One region of the Streptomyces liliiviolaceus genome, then DNA from elsewhere that is predicted to be linked to it. Evidence: predicted binding sites of a transcription regulator. Region 1 holds the regulator's gene; the other holds the start of a gene.
The links. Region 1 encodes HspR, which represses chaperone genes until heat shock. Its sites were predicted from a motif close to TTGAGNNNNNNNNNCTCAA; they were not measured.
Positions count from the first base shown of each region.

Region 2: a site for HspR is predicted at 2,628-2,646, ahead of lon (endopeptidase La). Genes of this name have one in related genera too.

Region 1 is NZ_JAGPYQ010000001.1:1,692,943-1,701,165, forward strand. Features, by position in the region: gene dnaK (molecular chaperone DnaK) at 1-87, shown strand, start outside; gene grpE (nucleotide exchange factor GrpE) at 84-767, shown strand; gene dnaJ (molecular chaperone DnaJ) at 855-2,057, shown strand; gene J8N05_RS07435 (heat shock protein transcriptional repressor HspR) at 2,065-2,538, shown strand; gene J8N05_RS07440 (hypothetical protein) at 2,717-3,289, shown strand; gene J8N05_RS07445 (class I SAM-dependent methyltransferase) at 3,300-4,073, opposite strand; gene J8N05_RS07450 (DUF6243 family protein) at 4,341-4,559, shown strand; gene J8N05_RS07455 (Uma2 family endonuclease) at 4,765-5,397, shown strand; gene J8N05_RS07460 (hypothetical protein) at 5,423-5,677, opposite strand; gene J8N05_RS07465 (helix-turn-helix domain-containing protein) at 5,868-6,113, opposite strand; gene J8N05_RS07470 (hypothetical protein) at 6,110-6,622, opposite strand; gene J8N05_RS07475 (hypothetical protein) at 6,619-6,768, opposite strand; gene J8N05_RS07480 (helix-turn-helix domain-containing protein) at 7,012-7,461, shown strand; gene J8N05_RS07485 (hypothetical protein) at 7,485-7,790, shown strand; gene J8N05_RS07490 (dihydrofolate reductase family protein) at 7,822-8,223, opposite strand, start outside.
Region 2 is NZ_JAGPYQ010000001.1:8,335,262-8,343,484, forward strand. Features, by position in the region: gene J8N05_RS35330 (lysozyme) at 1-37, shown strand, start outside; gene lon (endopeptidase La) at 188-2,605, opposite strand; gene J8N05_RS35340 (hypothetical protein) at 2,848-3,750, shown strand; gene J8N05_RS35345 (rhomboid-like protein) at 3,708-4,583, opposite strand; gene J8N05_RS35350 (spermine/spermidine synthase domain-containing protein) at 4,712-5,398, shown strand; gene J8N05_RS35355 (response regulator transcription factor) at 5,511-6,248, shown strand; gene J8N05_RS35360 (HAMP domain-containing sensor histidine kinase) at 6,671-7,735, shown strand; gene J8N05_RS35365 (multifunctional oxoglutarate decarboxylase/oxoglutarate dehydrogenase thiamine pyrophosphate-binding subunit/dihydrolipoyllysine-residue succinyltransferase subunit) at 8,021-8,223, shown strand, end outside.

The sequences.
Region 1 (8,223 bases):
GACGCCGGTGCCAAGGCCGCCGACGACGACGTCGTCGACGCCGAGATCGTCGACGAGGACCGTGACCGCAAGGACGGTGCCGCGTGACGGAGGAGACCCCGGGCTTCGACGAGCAGCCCGACGTCCCCTCCGGCGCCACCCCTGAAGACGCCGAGCCGAAGGCCGCCCCCTCCTCCGCGGAGGACGGGGCGGCCCCGGCCGGGGACACGGCAGCAGCTCAGTCAGCAGCCCAGATCGCAGGCCTGACGGCCCAGCTGGACCAGGTGCGTACGGCGCTCAACGAACGTACGGCGGACGTCCAGCGGCTCCAGGCCGAGTACCAGAACTACCGCCGCCGGGTCGAGCGCGACCGGATCGCGGTCAAGGAACTCGCCATCGCGAGCCTCCTGACCGAGCTCCTGCCCGTGCTTGACGACATCGGCCGCGCGCGGGAACACGGCGAACTGCTCGGCGGTTTCAAGTCGGTGGCCGAGTCGCTGGAGACCGTCGCGGCCAAGATGGGCCTGCAGCAGTTCGGCAAGGAGGGCGAGCCCTTCGACCCGATGATCCACGAGGCCCTGATGCACTCGTACGCGCCGGACGTCACGGAGACGACGTGCGTGGCGATTCTGCAGCCGGGGTATCGCTTCGGCGAGCGCACCATCCGCCCCGCGCGGGTGGCGGTCGCCGAGCCGCAGCCGGGAGCGCAGCCCGTCAAGGGCGACGAGACGGATGCGGGGACCGCGGCGGCCGACGACAAGGAGAGCGGTGGCCCGGACGAGGGCTGACGTGAAACAGGGCGTACGCGCGCCCCTTGGCACGGAGAACGTCGAGCGCGTACGTGACGGTGGCGTACGGAAGGAGGGGCGTCGAGGATGAGCACCAAGGACTTCATCGAGAAGGACTACTACAAGGTCCTCGGCGTCCCCAAGGACGCCACCGAGGCCGAGATCAAGAAGGCGTACCGCAAACTCGCCCGCGAGTTCCACCCGGACGCCAACAAGGGGAACGCGCGCGCCGAGGAGCGCTTCAAGGAGATCTCCGAGGCGAACGACATCCTCGGGGACCCCAAGAAGCGCAAGGAGTACGACGAGGCCCGCACCCTCTTCGGCAACGGCGGCTTCCGTCCCGGCCCGGGCGGTTCGGGCGGCTCCTTCAACTTCGACCTGGGGGACCTCTTCGGAGGCGGCCCCCAGGGCGGAGCGGGCGGTGCCGGTCCGCAGGGCGGGGCCGGCGGCTTCGGCGGCGGCATAGGGGACGTCTTCGGCGGACTCTTCAACCGCGGCGGTGCGGGCCCCGGTGCCCGGACGCAGCCGCGGCGCGGCCAGGACATCGACACCGAGGTCACGCTCAGCTTCACGGAGGCCGTGGACGGGGCGACCGTCCCGCTGCGGATGACCTCGCAGTCGCCCTGCAAGGCCTGTTCGGGCACCGGCGACAAGAACGGCACACCGCGCGTGTGCCCGACCTGCGTCGGCACCGGCCAGGTGGCGCGCGGTTCGGGCGGCGGGTTCTCGCTGACCGACCCGTGCCCCGACTGCAAGGGCCGCGGCCTGATCGCGGAGCACGCCTGCGCGGTCTGCAGTGGCTCGGGACGCGCCAAGTCGTCCCGGACCATGCAGGTCCGTATCCCCGCCGGGGTGTCGGACAGCCAGCGCATCCGGCTCCGCGGCAAGGGCGCGCCGGGCGAACGGGGCGGCCCGTCGGGCGACCTGTACGTCACGGTGCACGTGGACACACATCCGGTCTTCGGCCGCAAGGGCGACAACCTCACCGTCACCGTGCCCGTCACCTTCACGGAGGCGGCACTGGGCGGCGAGGTCCGCGTGCCCACGCTCGGGGGGCCTCCGGTCACCCTGAAGCTGCCGCCGGGCACCCCCAACGGCCGTACGATGCGGGCCCGCGGCAAGGGCGCGGTCCGCAAGGACGGCTCGCGCGGGGACCTGTTGGTCACCGTCGAGGTGAGTGTCCCGGCGGACCTGACGGGGAAGGCTCGTGACGCGCTGGAGGCGTATCGCGAGGCGACCGCGGAGGAGGATCCGCGGGCTGAGCTGTTCCAGGCCGCGAAGGGAGCATGAGGACACCATGGACGCACCCGGACGCCGTCGGCAGAACTCCTTCACCGGCAGGGCCTACGAGCTGACGGAAGAGACACCGGTGTACGTCATCTCGGTGGCCGCCCAGCTCTCCGGTCTGCACCCGCAGACGCTGCGTCAGTACGACCGCCTCGGCCTGGTCTCCCCGGACCGCACGGCCGGGCGCGGCCGGCGCTACTCGGCCCGCGACATCGAACTGCTGCGCACCGTCCAGCAGTTGTCGCAGGACGAGGGCATCAACCTCGCCGGCATCAAACGCATCATCGAGCTGGAGAACCAGGTCGCCGCACTCCAGTCCCGGGTCGCGGAACTGTCGTCGGCCCTGGAGGGCGCGGCGGCGACCATGCAGCAGCGCGAGGCCGCGGTGCACGCCTCGTACCGCCGCGACCTGGTTCCGTACCAGGAGGTCCAGCAGACGAGCGCGCTGGTGGTGTGGCGCCCCAAGCGCCCGCCGACGGACTGAGCCGGACGCGCAGTCATGCACGCCGAGGGGCCCGGAGGTTCACCACGAACCTCCGGGCCCCTTCGCCTTCTCCCGAGAAGCGGCCAACCGGGCCGGTTCTCGGTGCGCCCCGGGATGGCTGCGGGGCGCCGGGGCCGGATGCCTGGACGCTGGGGATCGCCCGAGCGAGGAGATCCCCGTGGACCATCCCGACCACCGTCCCGAAGCCGCCCAGGACGCCGCCGGCCGGGCGGGAACGGCCGGCATCGGCCTCTCCGCGGTCCTGGCCTTCGCGCTCGCGCAGGGCTCCTGGCAGTGGTTCGCCACGTACATCGGGGTGACGCTCCTCGCGGTGATCGTCTCCTCCTGCCGCCCGCCGACGCGAACAGCGGGCCCCCGATCCGCGTATCTGCGCGACCTGACGGCGTACTCCCTGGTCATCGGCCTGTGCGCGGCGATCGCACTGGCCCCGATGCTGCAACGCTGGAAGTGGCTGCTCCCGATGCCGGGCACCCGCGCCGGCTGTCCCGCGCTGGGCACGTACGAGAGCATGCGCACGGAAGCGGCACTGGCCGACCTGGCGGCCCGCGACACGGCGTCCCTGTCCCAGGCCCGGCACACCCGCAGCCACGAGGCCGTGGCCGACTGCCTGTCCGCGACGACGACCCTGTGGCTACCGGTGTACGCGGTGGGGGTGGCGGCGCTGGTGGGGCTGGGCGTGTGGGGCTTCGGCCGGTACCGGTCGCGGAGGGGGACGACCGAGCCGGCCTGATGGCCCGAGGTCAGGAGTCCGCTTCCGGCCGCTGCGCGACGAAGACGAACTCGCGGCCCGGCCGGTCGGGGGCGTCGCGGACGTCCCGTACGACATAACCCTGGGCCCGCAGATCCGACTCGATCTCCCGCCGTTCGCGGAAGCGCAGCGTCGAATCGGACGTCAGCTCCTGCCCGTCCTCGGCGAACACATAGGTGTGCCGGAAGGACACCAACTGCCCACTGACCTCGCCCAATTGGACCCAGCTCTCGACCGCGCCGACGCCCGGGATCTCCGTCACGGCGTACGTGGCCTCGCGGTTCCACTCCTCCCAGGCGCGCCGGGCCGGGTCCCGGGTCTCGAAGACGAGATGCCCGCCGGGCCGCAGGGCATCGTGGGCGCCCCGCAGGGTGCCCTGCCACGCCTGGTCGTCGACGATCTGCTGGGCCACGTTCGCCGTCATCGTCGCGAGGTCGACGCGCAGGGGCGGGAGCGTGGTGGCGTCCCCGTGGAGCCAGCGCACCTGCCCGCCGCCGGGTTTCGCGCGGGCCACGTCGAGGGACGCCCGCGCCGGATCGACCCCGACGACCTCGATCCCGCGCCCGGCGAGCAGCAGCGCGAACACACCGGTCCCGCACCCGATGTCGAGCACGCGGCGCGCCCCGAACTCCGCGACGACACGGACGTACGCGTCGAGGTCGCCGCGATCGGGATCGAGCGGGTCGTAGACGGCGGCGAGGCGGGGGTGCGCGAAGGCCTCGTCGGCACCGCCGAAGGACTGCTTCCGCCGGTCGGGCTCGGGCACGTGTGCCTCCCTGGAGGGTGTGGAGGAGACGCTGGACGAGGGACCGACGATACGTCGACGGGGCGTGAGGCCCCCGTCGTGCCCGTCGGGGCGGTGAAAATCCTGGTGTGCGGGGCCGACGGGACCGGGTAACGTCCTCGGCATGTTCTTCCAGACGCCGATTTACGAGTGAGAGCGTGACGGGCCCCCGCTGACGTCCTTCGATGTCGCCGCCCGTCCCCCACCGACGAATCCGTAGATCACCTCACATCAGCACCGGGAGAACCCGTGACCGTCAGCAAGAACATCAACAACCCCGTGGGCCAGGGCGGCGGCCAGCGCAAGAAGCAGTCCCGCACCGAACGGGCGAACAACGGCCCGTACCGCAACCTCGACCGGCAGGGCGCGGCCGAGCAGAAGGCGGAGCTGGTGCGCAAGATGCGCGAGAAGGCAGCCGCGGCCGAGGCCGCCCGCACGTCGGACGACGACGACAGCGCACAGAGCTGACGCAGCTCGGACGGACGGACAGGTAGACGGACGGACAGGTAGACGGACAGACAGCAGGGTCCGGGCCGCGCATCGCGGTCCGGGCCCTGCTGTCGTGTCAGGTCGTGTCAGGGCTCGGCCGCGGTGTGTCGTTTCTGCTTCGCCGGTTCGGGTGAATCGACGGCGTTTTCCCAGGTGAGACCGTATTCGCGAGACACTTGTGATCATGACCGAGACCAGGACCGAGCCTCCCTGCCCGCCCGAGAACGGGGCCGGCCTCGACGAGGTCCGGTGGCAGGCATGGGAGGCCATGGAACTCCCCGAGGGCTACCGGGCCGAGATCGTCGAAGGAGCCATCGAAGTGTCACCCACGGGCCGCTACGCGCACAGCCAGACCGTCTTCCTCCTCAAGGAGGCGCTGGGAGGCTTTCTGAAGGGCGGGGACTTCGCCGCCCGGAACGACACGAACGTCGTGCACGCGGGCTGCGTATGGGTACCGGACCTGTTCATCGTCCCCAGGGACACGGAGCGGTACGTCACCGCCGACGGCGTGGGCATCACCGCGGCCGCCGTCCGGCTGGTCGCGGGCGTCGTCTCCCCGGACGGGCCCCGCCAGGAGCGCGACCGCGTCAGGAAGCGCCGCGAGTACGCCCGCGCCGCCATCCCCGTGTACGTCGTCATCGACGCCCACGACGACCAGGGCACCGTGACCGTCCTCACCGAACCCCGCCCCGACCGGGCCGACTGGGTGGGAGTCCACCGCGTGCCCTTCGGCACCGAACTCACCGTCCCCGAGGGCCCCGCCAAGGGCTTCGTCATCACGGAAGCGATCACGGGACCTCCGCGGGCCAAGCAGTGACCGGCCGGCCGCGGCCAGGAGGTGGTCAGCGGCCCGTCGTCTGCCACACCGTGAGCGCCAGGGCCAGGCACGACGTGGCCGCCGCCAGGGACGGCAGCGGCCAGCGCGTGCGTTCCAGGGCCTCGATCCGGGCCTCGTGTTCGGCGAGGGCCTTGTCGGTCTGCTCGACGCGGTGGAGCAGGAGCGCGAGGTCGCCCCGGGTGGTGGCGAAGCCGACGTCGACCGCACGACGCAGGCGCTCCAGCTCCAGGACGACCTCCTCGGTCTCGGTCGTCGTCATCGGGTACCTCCGGTGTTCGTCGTACGTCAGGGGGGAAGGGGGGCAGGAGCCAGGGGGCACGGGTCAGGGCCGGATGTCAGGGGACCGGAGTCTCCGGGCAACACGAAGCGGCAGGTCCGCCGCCCGTCCGCCGGGCGCAGCTCTGCCGCTGCGTCCAATGTGACACCGGCGGGCGGAACGTGCAACCGGCTTATGCCAAAGGCCTGTTCGGGCCTGCGGGGCGCCGGGCGCGGTACGTCGTCCGCTCGGCCGCGAAGACGTCCTCCAGGCGGAAGAGGTGTCGCCGCCCCTGGCTGCCCGCGGACCGCAGATGCCCGCGCTGCACCCACTTGCGGATGGTCGCGGTCGTGACACCGGCCTCGTCGGCGGCCAACTCGGTCGTGATCAAAGCGGTGTTCGGAGTGCTGTGCCGGGTGCTGCGCGGCGTTCCGTTCATGAGTGCTCGGCCCCCAGCACCCGCCCGCACGCGGGATTGACGCATCTGATCTCGGCCCGTTCCGGGAGCGCCCGCAGAGAGACGCAGTCGCACACGGGGCAGCGGCCGGGCAGCCGTACGAGCTGCTCCGGATCGCCGAGCGCGCGGGCGCAGCGTGCGGCCATCCGCCGGGTCTCGTCCTCGACGTGCGGCGCCAGCAGCGGGTCGGCGGCGATGCGGTCCAGCAGCCCGGCGATACGCCGCAGCCGTACCGGTACGGGAGCCGGTGACACCGGGCGCAGACCGAGCCGTTCGCGCACGGCCTCCTCCAGCTCGACGACCCCGTCGGTGATGTCCCGTACGGCGTCCGAGACATGGAGACGGACCGGAGCGGTCGTACCGCCGACGGGTCCGCCGCCGTGCCGTTCCCGCAGTGCGTCGCGGCCCGCGGGGGACAACTCGTCGATGAGATCCGGCCACCGGCGGACGAGCGAGGCGATCCACACGGCCCCGGCCTGGTCCCCGCTCATCGGGTGACCTCGCGTCCGTCGCGCCACAGGCGGCCACCGCCGATCCCCGAGCGGGCGCGGGCGGCCCCTCTGCGCCGGTCCGGCGGTCCGGGTGTGCCGGATGTGCCGGGTGCGGTGACGGTGGCCTCGGACGATGGGTTGTGCACGTGCAACCCCTCCTCATGTATGGGAACATGTGTTCGACAGTTGCGAGCGAGCGGACAGGGTTGCATGTTGCGAGCGCGTACGCAAGTGATTACGTTCCGTGGGGGTCTGGTGTGCTGACAGCGCCTCAAGCGCGTTTACGTGACGCAGAGTTGCGAAATCTCCACAGTTACGCGCGAGCGCGCACACGTCCTGGTGCGTGTGCGATCGATACGCTGCCCCGGCGACGAGGGGAGAGCCGACACATGGCTTCGAGCGCGCGGGCCGGGGCCCGTACGGATCAGACGTACCGGGCCGCGGGGCTGCGGGAGTTCGCCGGCTGGATCGAGGAGCTGCTGCGCGCCCGGGGCTACGACATCGACAGCCCGCGCGGCGGCGGCCGTTCGAAACTGGCCGACGACGCCGGGGTGCACCGGGCCGCCGTGAGCAGGCTGCTCCAGCGGCAGTCCATGCCCGACCTGGAGACGATGCGGCGCATCGCGGCCGTACTCGGCGTCCCCCTGCGGGAGATGCTCATCCGCTCGGGCCGGCTGACCGAGGACGATCTGCCGCTCACGGGCGCGGGCCGCCCCGTGGACGGGGAGGAGTCCTTGTGGCTCAGCCCCGAGGAGGCGGCCTGCCGGATGGGGGTCCCGCCCGAACTGCGGGAACTGTTCGCCAGGGTGGCACGGCAGTTCCTGCCGGAGGGCGCTTGACGGCGGAGGGAACGGAGCACGACATGGGTGAACCGGGAGGCGGCCGTGGGGCCGAGGCCGAGAGCGTCGCCGACGTCGTGGAGACCGTGGGCGAACTCCTCGGCGTACTGGCCGAAAAGGTGCGGGCCGCGGGCCCGGACGGCGTCCGCGTGCTCACCGAGGAGGAGTTGCAGCGGCATCAGCTGAGCTGGTTCCGCGCGGGCTGGGAGGAACACGCCAGGGCGTCCGGACAGGAGGACCTGGTGGGCCCGGACCGGCCACCGGCCCGCCTCCTCCCCTTCCCCGAACGCCCGCGGGGCCACGAACACCCCTCGGACGAGGGCGGTTGAGGACGACCCGGGGCGGCTGAGGGGAGTCGGCTCAGACGGACTCCGCCCGTGTCCGCGCGGCCCGTTCCGCGCCCTCGCGCGTGTAGTGCAGCAGCACCACCCCGTTGTCGAAGCTGCGGGACTCGACCAGGCGCAGGTGAGCGAGCGCGTCGGTGTCGCGGAAGAGGGGGCGGCCGTGTCCGAGGAGCACCGGGTGTACGTAGATCAGGTACTCGTCGATCAGGTCGTGGCGCCGGAACTCCGCCGCCAGTTCCGCCCCGCCGACCGCGAGGTCCCCGCCCGGCTGCTCCTTGAGCGCCCTGATGACATCGGGCGCCACCTCCCGTACGACGGTCGCGTTCCAGTCGGCCTTGTCCAGCGTGCGTGAGTAGACGATCTTCGGCATGGTCCGCCAGATCTCGGCGAACGCGCGGACGGGCTCCGGGGCGTCGGG
Region 2 (8,223 bases), 6.6 Mb from region 1:
CGCCCTCGACCGCGTGGTGGCCCTCGCCAACGGCTGATCCACCTCCCCGTACGTACGCGGAAGGCCCGGCCCCCTCAGAAAGAGGGGGCCGGGCCCTACCCGACCGATGGCGTCCGTCACTGCGCCACCGGAGTCCGTGCCACGCGGCTCACACGAGTCGTCACACGAATCGGACGACTCACGCGACTCACGCGGCCACCGGAACCTCCGTCGCCGCGCCGTTCGTCGCCGGAGCCAGCGCCAGTTCCAGGACCTGGCGGACGTCCGTCACCGCGTGGACGTCGAGCTTCTCCAGGACCTCGGCCGGTACGTCGTCCAGGTCGGCCTCGTTGCGCTTCGGGATGATCACCGTGGTGACCCCGGCCCGGTGCGCGGCGAGCAGCTTCTGCTTGACGCCGCCGATCGGCAGCACCCGCCCGGTGAGCGAGACCTCACCGGTCATGGCCACGTCGGTGCGGACCAGCCGGCCCGACAGGAGCGAGGCCAGTGCCGTCGTCATCGTGACACCCGCGCTCGGGCCGTCCTTCGGCACCGCGCCCGCCGGGAAGTGGATGTGCACACCCCGGTCCTTGAGGTCGGCGACGGGCAGTTCCAGCTCGGCGCCGTGCGAGCGGAGGAAGGAGAGCGCGATCTGCGCCGACTCCTTCATCACGTCGCCCAGCTGACCGGTGAGGGTCAGCCCCGCCGCGCCCGTCTCCGGGTCGGCGAGCGACGCCTCGACGAAGAGGACGTCACCACCGGCGCCGGTGACCGCGAGACCGGTCGCCACCCCGGGCACCGCGGTGCGGCGCTCGGCCGGGTCCTGGGCGGACTCGGGCACGTGGTGCGGCCTGCCGATCAGCGCGCGCAGATCGTCCGCGCCGACCGTGAACGGCAGCTTCCGCTCGCCGAGTTCGTGCTGCGCCGCGATCTTGCGGAGCAGCCGTGCGACGGACCGCTCCAGGTTCCGTACGCCCGCCTCGCGGGTGTACTCGCCGGCCAGCCTGCGCAGCGCGCTCTCGTCGAGGGTGACCTCGGCGCTCTCCAGACCGGCCCGCTCCAGCTGGCGCGGGAGCAGGTGGTCGCGGGCGATGACGACCTTCTCGTCCTCGGTGTACCCGTCGAGCCGCACCAGTTCCATGCGGTCGAGCAGCGCCTCCGGGATGGCCTCCAGCACGTTGGCCGTGGCCAGGAAGACGACGTCGCTCAGGTCGAGCTCGACCTCAAGGTAGTGGTCCCGGAAGGTGTGGTTCTGGGCCGGGTCGAGGACTTCGAGGAGGGCCGCCGCCGGGTCGCCCCGGAAGTCGGAGCCGACCTTGTCGATCTCGTCGAGCAGGACCACCGGGTTCATGGACCCGGCCTCCTTGATCGCCCGTACGATCCGGCCGGGCAGCGCGCCGACGTACGTACGCCGGTGGCCGCGGATCTCCGCCTCGTCCCGTACGCCGCCGAGGGCGACCCGGACGAACTTGCGGCCCATGGCGTGCGCGACGGACTCGCCGAGCGAGGTCTTGCCGACGCCGGGCGGGCCGACGAGCGCGAGCACCGCGCCGCCGCGCCGGCCGCCCACGACACCGAGACCCCGGTCGTTGCGCCGCTTGCGGACCGCCAGGTACTCGGTGATCCGCTCCTTCACGTCGTCCAGGCCCGCGTGCTCGGCGTCCAGGACCGTCTTGGCGCCCTGGATGTCGTACTCGTCCTGCGTTCGCTCGTTCCACGGGAGTTCGAGCACGGTGTCGAGCCAGGTGCGGATCCAGGAGCCCTCGGGCGACTGGTCGCTGGAGCGCTCCAGCTTCTCGACCTCCTTGAGCGCGGCCTCACGGACCTTCTCGGGGAGATCGGCGGCCTCGACGCGGGCCCGGTAGTCGTCGGACTCCTCGCCCTCGGCCTCGCCGTTCAGCTCGCGCAGCTCCTTGCGCACGGCCTCCAGCTGCCGCCGCAGCAGGAACTCCCGCTGCTGCTTGTCCACACCTTCCTGTACGTCCTTGGCGATGGACTCGGCGACATCCTGCTCGGCGAGGTGCTCGCGCAGCTGCTCGGTGGCGAGCTTCAGCCGGGTCACCGGGTCGGAGGTCTCCAGGAGCTCGACCTTCTGCGCGGTCGTCAGGAACGGCGAGTAGCCGGAGTTGTCGGCCAGGGCGGACACGTCGTCGATCTGCTGGACGCGGTCCACGACCTGCCAGGCGGCCCGCTTCTTCAGCCAGTTCGTGGCCAGCGCCTTGTACTCCTTGACCAGCTCGGTCACGGAGCCGGGCAGCGGGTCCGGCACGGTCTCCTCGACCTGTGTGCCCTCCACCCACAGGGCCGCTCCCGGCCCGGTCGTACCGGCGCCCACGCGCACCCGTCCGCGACCGCGGATCAGGGCACCGGGGTCACCGTCGGCGAGGCGTCCCACCTGCTCGACCGTGCCGAGCACCCCCGTGTTCGCGTACGTGCCGTCGATGCGCGGAACAAGAAGCACCCTCGGCTTGCTGGCACCGGTGGAACGGGCGGCAGCCTGCGCGGCCTCCACCGCGGCGCGTACATCGGCGTCGTTCAGGTCCAGGGGCACCACCATGCCGGGCAGCACGACCTCGTCGTCGAGCGGCAGCACGGGCAGAGTGAGCGGTTCGGACGTCAAAGTCATGATCTCCCCTTCGGCATTCAAGTTGAGCTATGCCGACTCAATGCACGTGAGCCCCTGAATGTTCCCCTCCCGCTGTTCGCTGTGAGCGATCACCCCCGGGACCGGCTCGTTTCCGGCCCCCCGGCCGAACGCCGGAGCGGGTTCCCGCGTCACAGGAACGTCGTCGACAGCCGGGCGGTACCTCATGGGTACCGCACAGGTACCTCGCCGACTTCCCATCGGCCGTCCGTCCTGGGGGCGTCATGCGGATCACCTCGTTGTTGCGGCTGCTCGTCATGGGGAGCCTGTTCGCCGGAGCCGCCGCGTGCGGCCAGGGAAGCGCCGGGGACGGCGGTGGCGGCTCGGCCCACGGCCCGGAAGGGAGCACGCAACGCGCCCGTGACGTCTCCGAGGCCTGGGCGGGCTCGAAGGCCGCGCGGATCTGGCACGAGCGGTACTTCCCGATGGACGCCGCCGTCCAGCTTCCCGAGGGCGCCTTCCGCAGCGGGGCCGACGAGCGCGCGTACGCCACCCAGAACTTCGAACTGGGCGGAGTACTCCCCTCCGGTACGCCCGAGGAGGGGGAGGTACGCTGGCACGGCGGCGGCACGCTCGCCCTTCCCGTCTCCTCCGCGCGGGACGCCTACGCGAAGTTCGCCCGGGGCAGGAACTCCGGCCCCTCCCTCGTCGTGACCGGTGCGCGGCTCGGGACGATGACCCTGTCCACCAGCCGGGGCCCGGCGACCGTGCCCGCGTGGCTCTTCACGGTCAAGGGGTACGACACCCCGCTCAGGCGCGTCGCTGTCGCCCCCTCGAAGCTCCCCCGGCCGCCGGTCGGCCCCCTCCCGCAGACCTCGGACTTCCTGCTTCCGCTCTCCGGGGTCGTGTCGGTGTCGCCGGACGAGCGCACCGTCACCCTGCGGGCCCTGCACGGCTCCTGCGACCGGGGTCCGGCGGTGGCCGTCCTGGAGACCGCGGACAACGTGGTGTTCTCCGCCGGGGTCCGCGACCGGTCGGACGGCCCGTGCACGTCCGAGACGCGGTCCGGGAAGGTGCGGGTGGAGCTCGACCGCCCGGTCGGCGACCGCATGCTCCTCGACGCGTCCACCGGCAGGCCCGTGCCCTACGCCGCTCCGGTGGGATCTCCGGCGCCGTCCTGGAGCTGAGCTTCGGGGGTCGCCACCTGGTCCCGGGTCCGGCGTACCCAGGGCCAGGTGGCGACCCCGACGGCCAGGGCCAGCAGGTGGCCCCAGTTCGTCAGGGGGTCGGTGAAGGCCACGAGGCCCTCGCCGACCAGCCAGGCGGACACCGCCAGGAGGAGCAGGCGGGGCCAGAGCGTCAGGAGCCCGGCCAGTGCGCCGGCGCTCGCCGCGACACCGAAGCTGATGCCGTAGTCGTAGCGGTGCAGGGAACTGTCGGGGAGGTGCCCGGCGAGGACCGAGAGGCCGACGGGTATCTCGGTGGCCAGCGTCGCCACGACGTGCCCCAGCAGGAAGACACCCGCCGTGCGCAGGCCGCCGATGCGCCGCTCCAGCGCGGTGAGCACCAGGAGAAAGGCGATCGCGAACACGGAGGAGATGCCGCCGGCGATCCACAGGGCGCTGGCGATCAGCACGGGTACCGGCGCCTGCGCCAGGTGCACCACGTCCGTGCTGGAGCCCTGGAGCACGCGGCTCACCAGGTGCGGGTCGGCGTACTCGGTGAAGAGCGAGGTCAGGAGGAGGACCACGGCGTACCCGAAGGTGAAAGGGGTGCCGGTGGGGGTGGGCAGCGGCCACCCCCACCGGCGGGAACCCGGCGCCCGCGCCGACGGCGGGTTCGGATTCGGGTGCGGGTGCGGGTCCGGTGGGGGCTTGTCGCGCCGTTCCCCGCGCCCCTTGCGGGGGCCGGAAGGCGCGGGCGGTCCGGTGGGGCCGCCGGACGGTGAGGGCTGGGCGTGCCGTTCCTCGCGCCCCTTGCGGGGGCCGGAGAACTCGGCCCTCTCCCTTCGCTCCGCCATCCGGGGTTCCTTCCGTCCTGCGGGTCCCAGCGTCCTCCAGGGTGCCTGGCTCCGCCACCGCGGGCCGGAGTCGGCCGGCGCGGCGAAAAACGGCTGCCCGGCCGGGGGCGGCTTGCCAGGATGGGGGCATGACCGCGTACGACGCCCCGCACGGCAGCCCCCAAGTCATCGACCGCCGCGACGGACCGTACGGCGAGGTGGTGCTGCGCCGCCACGGCGAGCTGCTGCAGATCATCGCCAACGGCTGCTTCCTCATGGACACCTCCGACGGCCGCTCGGAGAGACTGCTGGTCGACGCCGCGCTCGGCGCGCTGGACGGGCGCCCCGCGCCCAAGGTCCTGATCGGCGGCCTCGGCGTCGGCTTCTCCCTCGCACACGCGGCGGCCGACCCCCGCTGGGGCCGTATCACCGTCGCCGAACGGGAGCGGGCCATCATCGACTGGCACCGCGCCGGGCCGCTCGCGGAGCTGTCGGCCCGCGCGCTCGCCGATCCGCGCACCGAGATCATCGAGGTCGACCTCGTCGCCCACGTCAATGAGACATCCGACACGTACGACGTACTGTGCCTCGACATCGACAACGGACCCGAGTGGACCGTCACGGAGGGCAACGAGAGCCTGTACTCACGGGCCGGACTCGCCGCGTGCGCAAGGGTGTTGAGGAAAGACGGGGTACTCGCTGTTTGGTCGGCCAAACCTTCGCCTGATTTCGCAAGAACCTTGCGGAATGCCGGGTTCCGACACGTGCGTACCGAAGAGATCCCCGTTGCCCGGGGCGTTCCGGACGTGGTGCATCTCGCGGTAAGACCTGGATAGCCGAGCAGTGTTCACTGCCCGTACCCTGCTGCTCTGACGCCGATCATTCAAGCGTCAAGCGCAGTCATGGAATCACCCCACTGGTTCCGGAAAGCACACTCAGGGGCGGGCGATGGAGCAGACACACACCTCGCACAACGGCACGGCGGCCACGCCGGGCGCTCAGCGCCGGGTGCTGGTGGTCGAGGACGATCCGACGATCGTCGACGCCATCGCCGCCCGGCTTCGCGCCGAGGGATTCCTCGTGCAAACAGCGGGTGACGGACCGGCCGCCGTCGACACGGCCGAGGCATGGCAGCCCGACCTGCTGATCCTCGACATCATGCTGCCGGGCTTCGACGGCCTGGAGGTCTGCCGCCGGGTCCAGGCGGCCCGTCCGGTACCGGTGATGATGCTCACCGCCCGCGACGACGAGACGGACATGCTGGTCGGCCTCGGCGTGGGCGCCGACGACTACATGACGAAGCCGTTCTCGATGCGCGAGCTGGCCGCGCGCGTGCACGTACTGTTGCGCCGCGTGGAGCGTGCCGCCCTGGCCGCGTCCACCCCGCGCTCCGGCATCCTGCGCCTCGGCGAGCTGGAGATCGACCACGCCCAGCGCCGGGTCCGGGTGCGCGCCGACGACGTGCACCTCACGCCCACCGAGTTCGACCTGCTGGTCTGCCTGGCGAACACACCCCGCGCGGTCCTCTCGCGCGAGCAGCTGCTGGCCGAGGTCTGGGACTGGGCGGACGCCTCCGGTACCCGGACCGTGGACAGCCACATCAAGGCGCTGCGCCGGAAGATCGGCGCGGAGCGGATCCGTACGGTGCACGGCGTGGGCTACGCGCTGGAGACCCCGACACCCTAGAGTCGGGCACCCTGACCGAGGGGGCGTATGTGATGAGGGGTCTCGGCGTACTGCGCAAGCGCGCCAAGGCGGGCGCGCGGCCGGTCTCCGGCACGGGTGCGCATACCGATGCTGCTTCCGGCGCCACTTCCGGTGCCGCTTCGAGTCCGGGTGGCTTCCCGGCGTCGGGCCCGACGCCGGGTGCCGCGCCGATCTCGGCTCCGGCTTCGCTCCCGGCTTCTCCCCCAGGGCCACCCCCGGGCGCCGGCAGAACGTTCGGCACGACGTCCGGCACCACGTCCGGCACTGCGCCGGGCACGAGCGCGGGCGCGGGCCCGAATTCCGGCTCGGCCACCGGTTCCGGCTCCGGTCCTGGCTCCGGTTCCGGTCTCGGCTCCGGTTCCGGTTCCGGTTCCGGTTCCGGTTCGGGATCCTGGGGTGACGTGCGCCCCTTCTCGATCAAGACCAAGCTCGGCACGCTGGTCGTCGTCGCCGTCTTCATCACCACCGGTCTGCTGATGATCGCGGTGCGCACCGAGACGGAACTGCGCTTCATCACGGTCTTCTCGATGATCGCGACCCTGCTGATCACCCAGTTCGTGGCGCACTCGATCACCGCTCCGCTGGACGAGATGAACACCGTCGCGCGGGGCATCTCGCACGGCGACTACACCCGCCGGGTCAGAGGCGCCGACCGCCGCGACGAGCTGGGCGACCTGGCCCAGACGATCAACCGCATGGCCGACGACCTGGAGGCCCAGGAGCGGCAGCGCAAGGAGCTCGTGGCGAACGTCTCGCACGAGCTGCGCACCCCCATCGCGGGGCTGCGGGCGGTCCTGGAGAACGTGGTGGACGGTGTCTCCGCCGCCGACCCCGAGACGATGCGCACCGCGCTGAAGCAGACGGAGCGCCTCGGCCGGCTGGTGGAGACCCTGCTCGACCTCTCCCGCCTGGACAACGGCGTCGTACCGCTGCGCAAGCGCCGCTTCGAGGTGTGGCCGTACCTGTCGGGCGTACTGAAGGAGGCCAACATGGTGGCCTCCGCGCGCGCGGGCATCGCCTCCGGCTCCGGCAGTCACACGCGTACGGACGTCCATCTGCACCTGGACGTGTCGCCGCCCGAGCTGACCGCGCACGCGGACCCGGAGCGGATCCACCAGGTCGTCGCCAACCTCATCGACAACGCGGTCAAGCACAGCCCGCCGCACGGCCGCGTCACGGTGAAGGCCCGGCGCGGCGACGGCCCCGAGTCCCTGGACCTCGAAGTCCTGGACGAGGGCCCCGGCATCCCGCGCTCGGAGTGGCACCGTGTCTTCGAGCGGTTCAACCGCGGCGGGGTCGTCGCGCCGCACGGCCCGGGCAGCGACGGCGGTACGGGTCTGGGCCTTGCGATCGCCCGCTGGGCGGTCGATCTGCACGGTGGCCGGATCGGCGTGGCCGAATCCGAGCGCGGTTGCCGGATCCAGGTCACTCTTCCGGGAGTGCCCTCGCCGGACAGGTTGACGTAGGGTTCGAAGCGAGAGCCCAAGATCCACGTGATGGGGCAGCAGGACACGTGTCATCGTGCGTTCCTGGCACGGGGGTTCGGCCTTCCGAGGTCGCAGCCCTGAGCAGGCGCGTCCATTTCACATCGGAACCTCGCTTGTTTCCCGCCATTTCGAACGCCGAAACACGCTTTTCGATGTGACTTACGCGACGATGACCAGGCCCGGACTGACCTAGCCGGTCCGGGGGGCGTAGCCTTTATTCCCGCTGTCCATCACCTTGTGAAGCGGAAGAGGGCGGTTGCCGCCGTGTCGCCACAGTCCCCCAGTAACTCATCGAGCGTCTCGACCGAGGACCAAGCCGGGAAGAACCCTGCTGCCGCCTTCGGCCCGAACGAGTGGCTCGTCGACGAGATCTATCAGCAGTACCTCCAGGACCCGAATTCGGTAGACCGAGCCTGGTGGGACTTCTTCGCCGACTACAAGCCCGGCGGCGTGACCGCCGCGGCTCC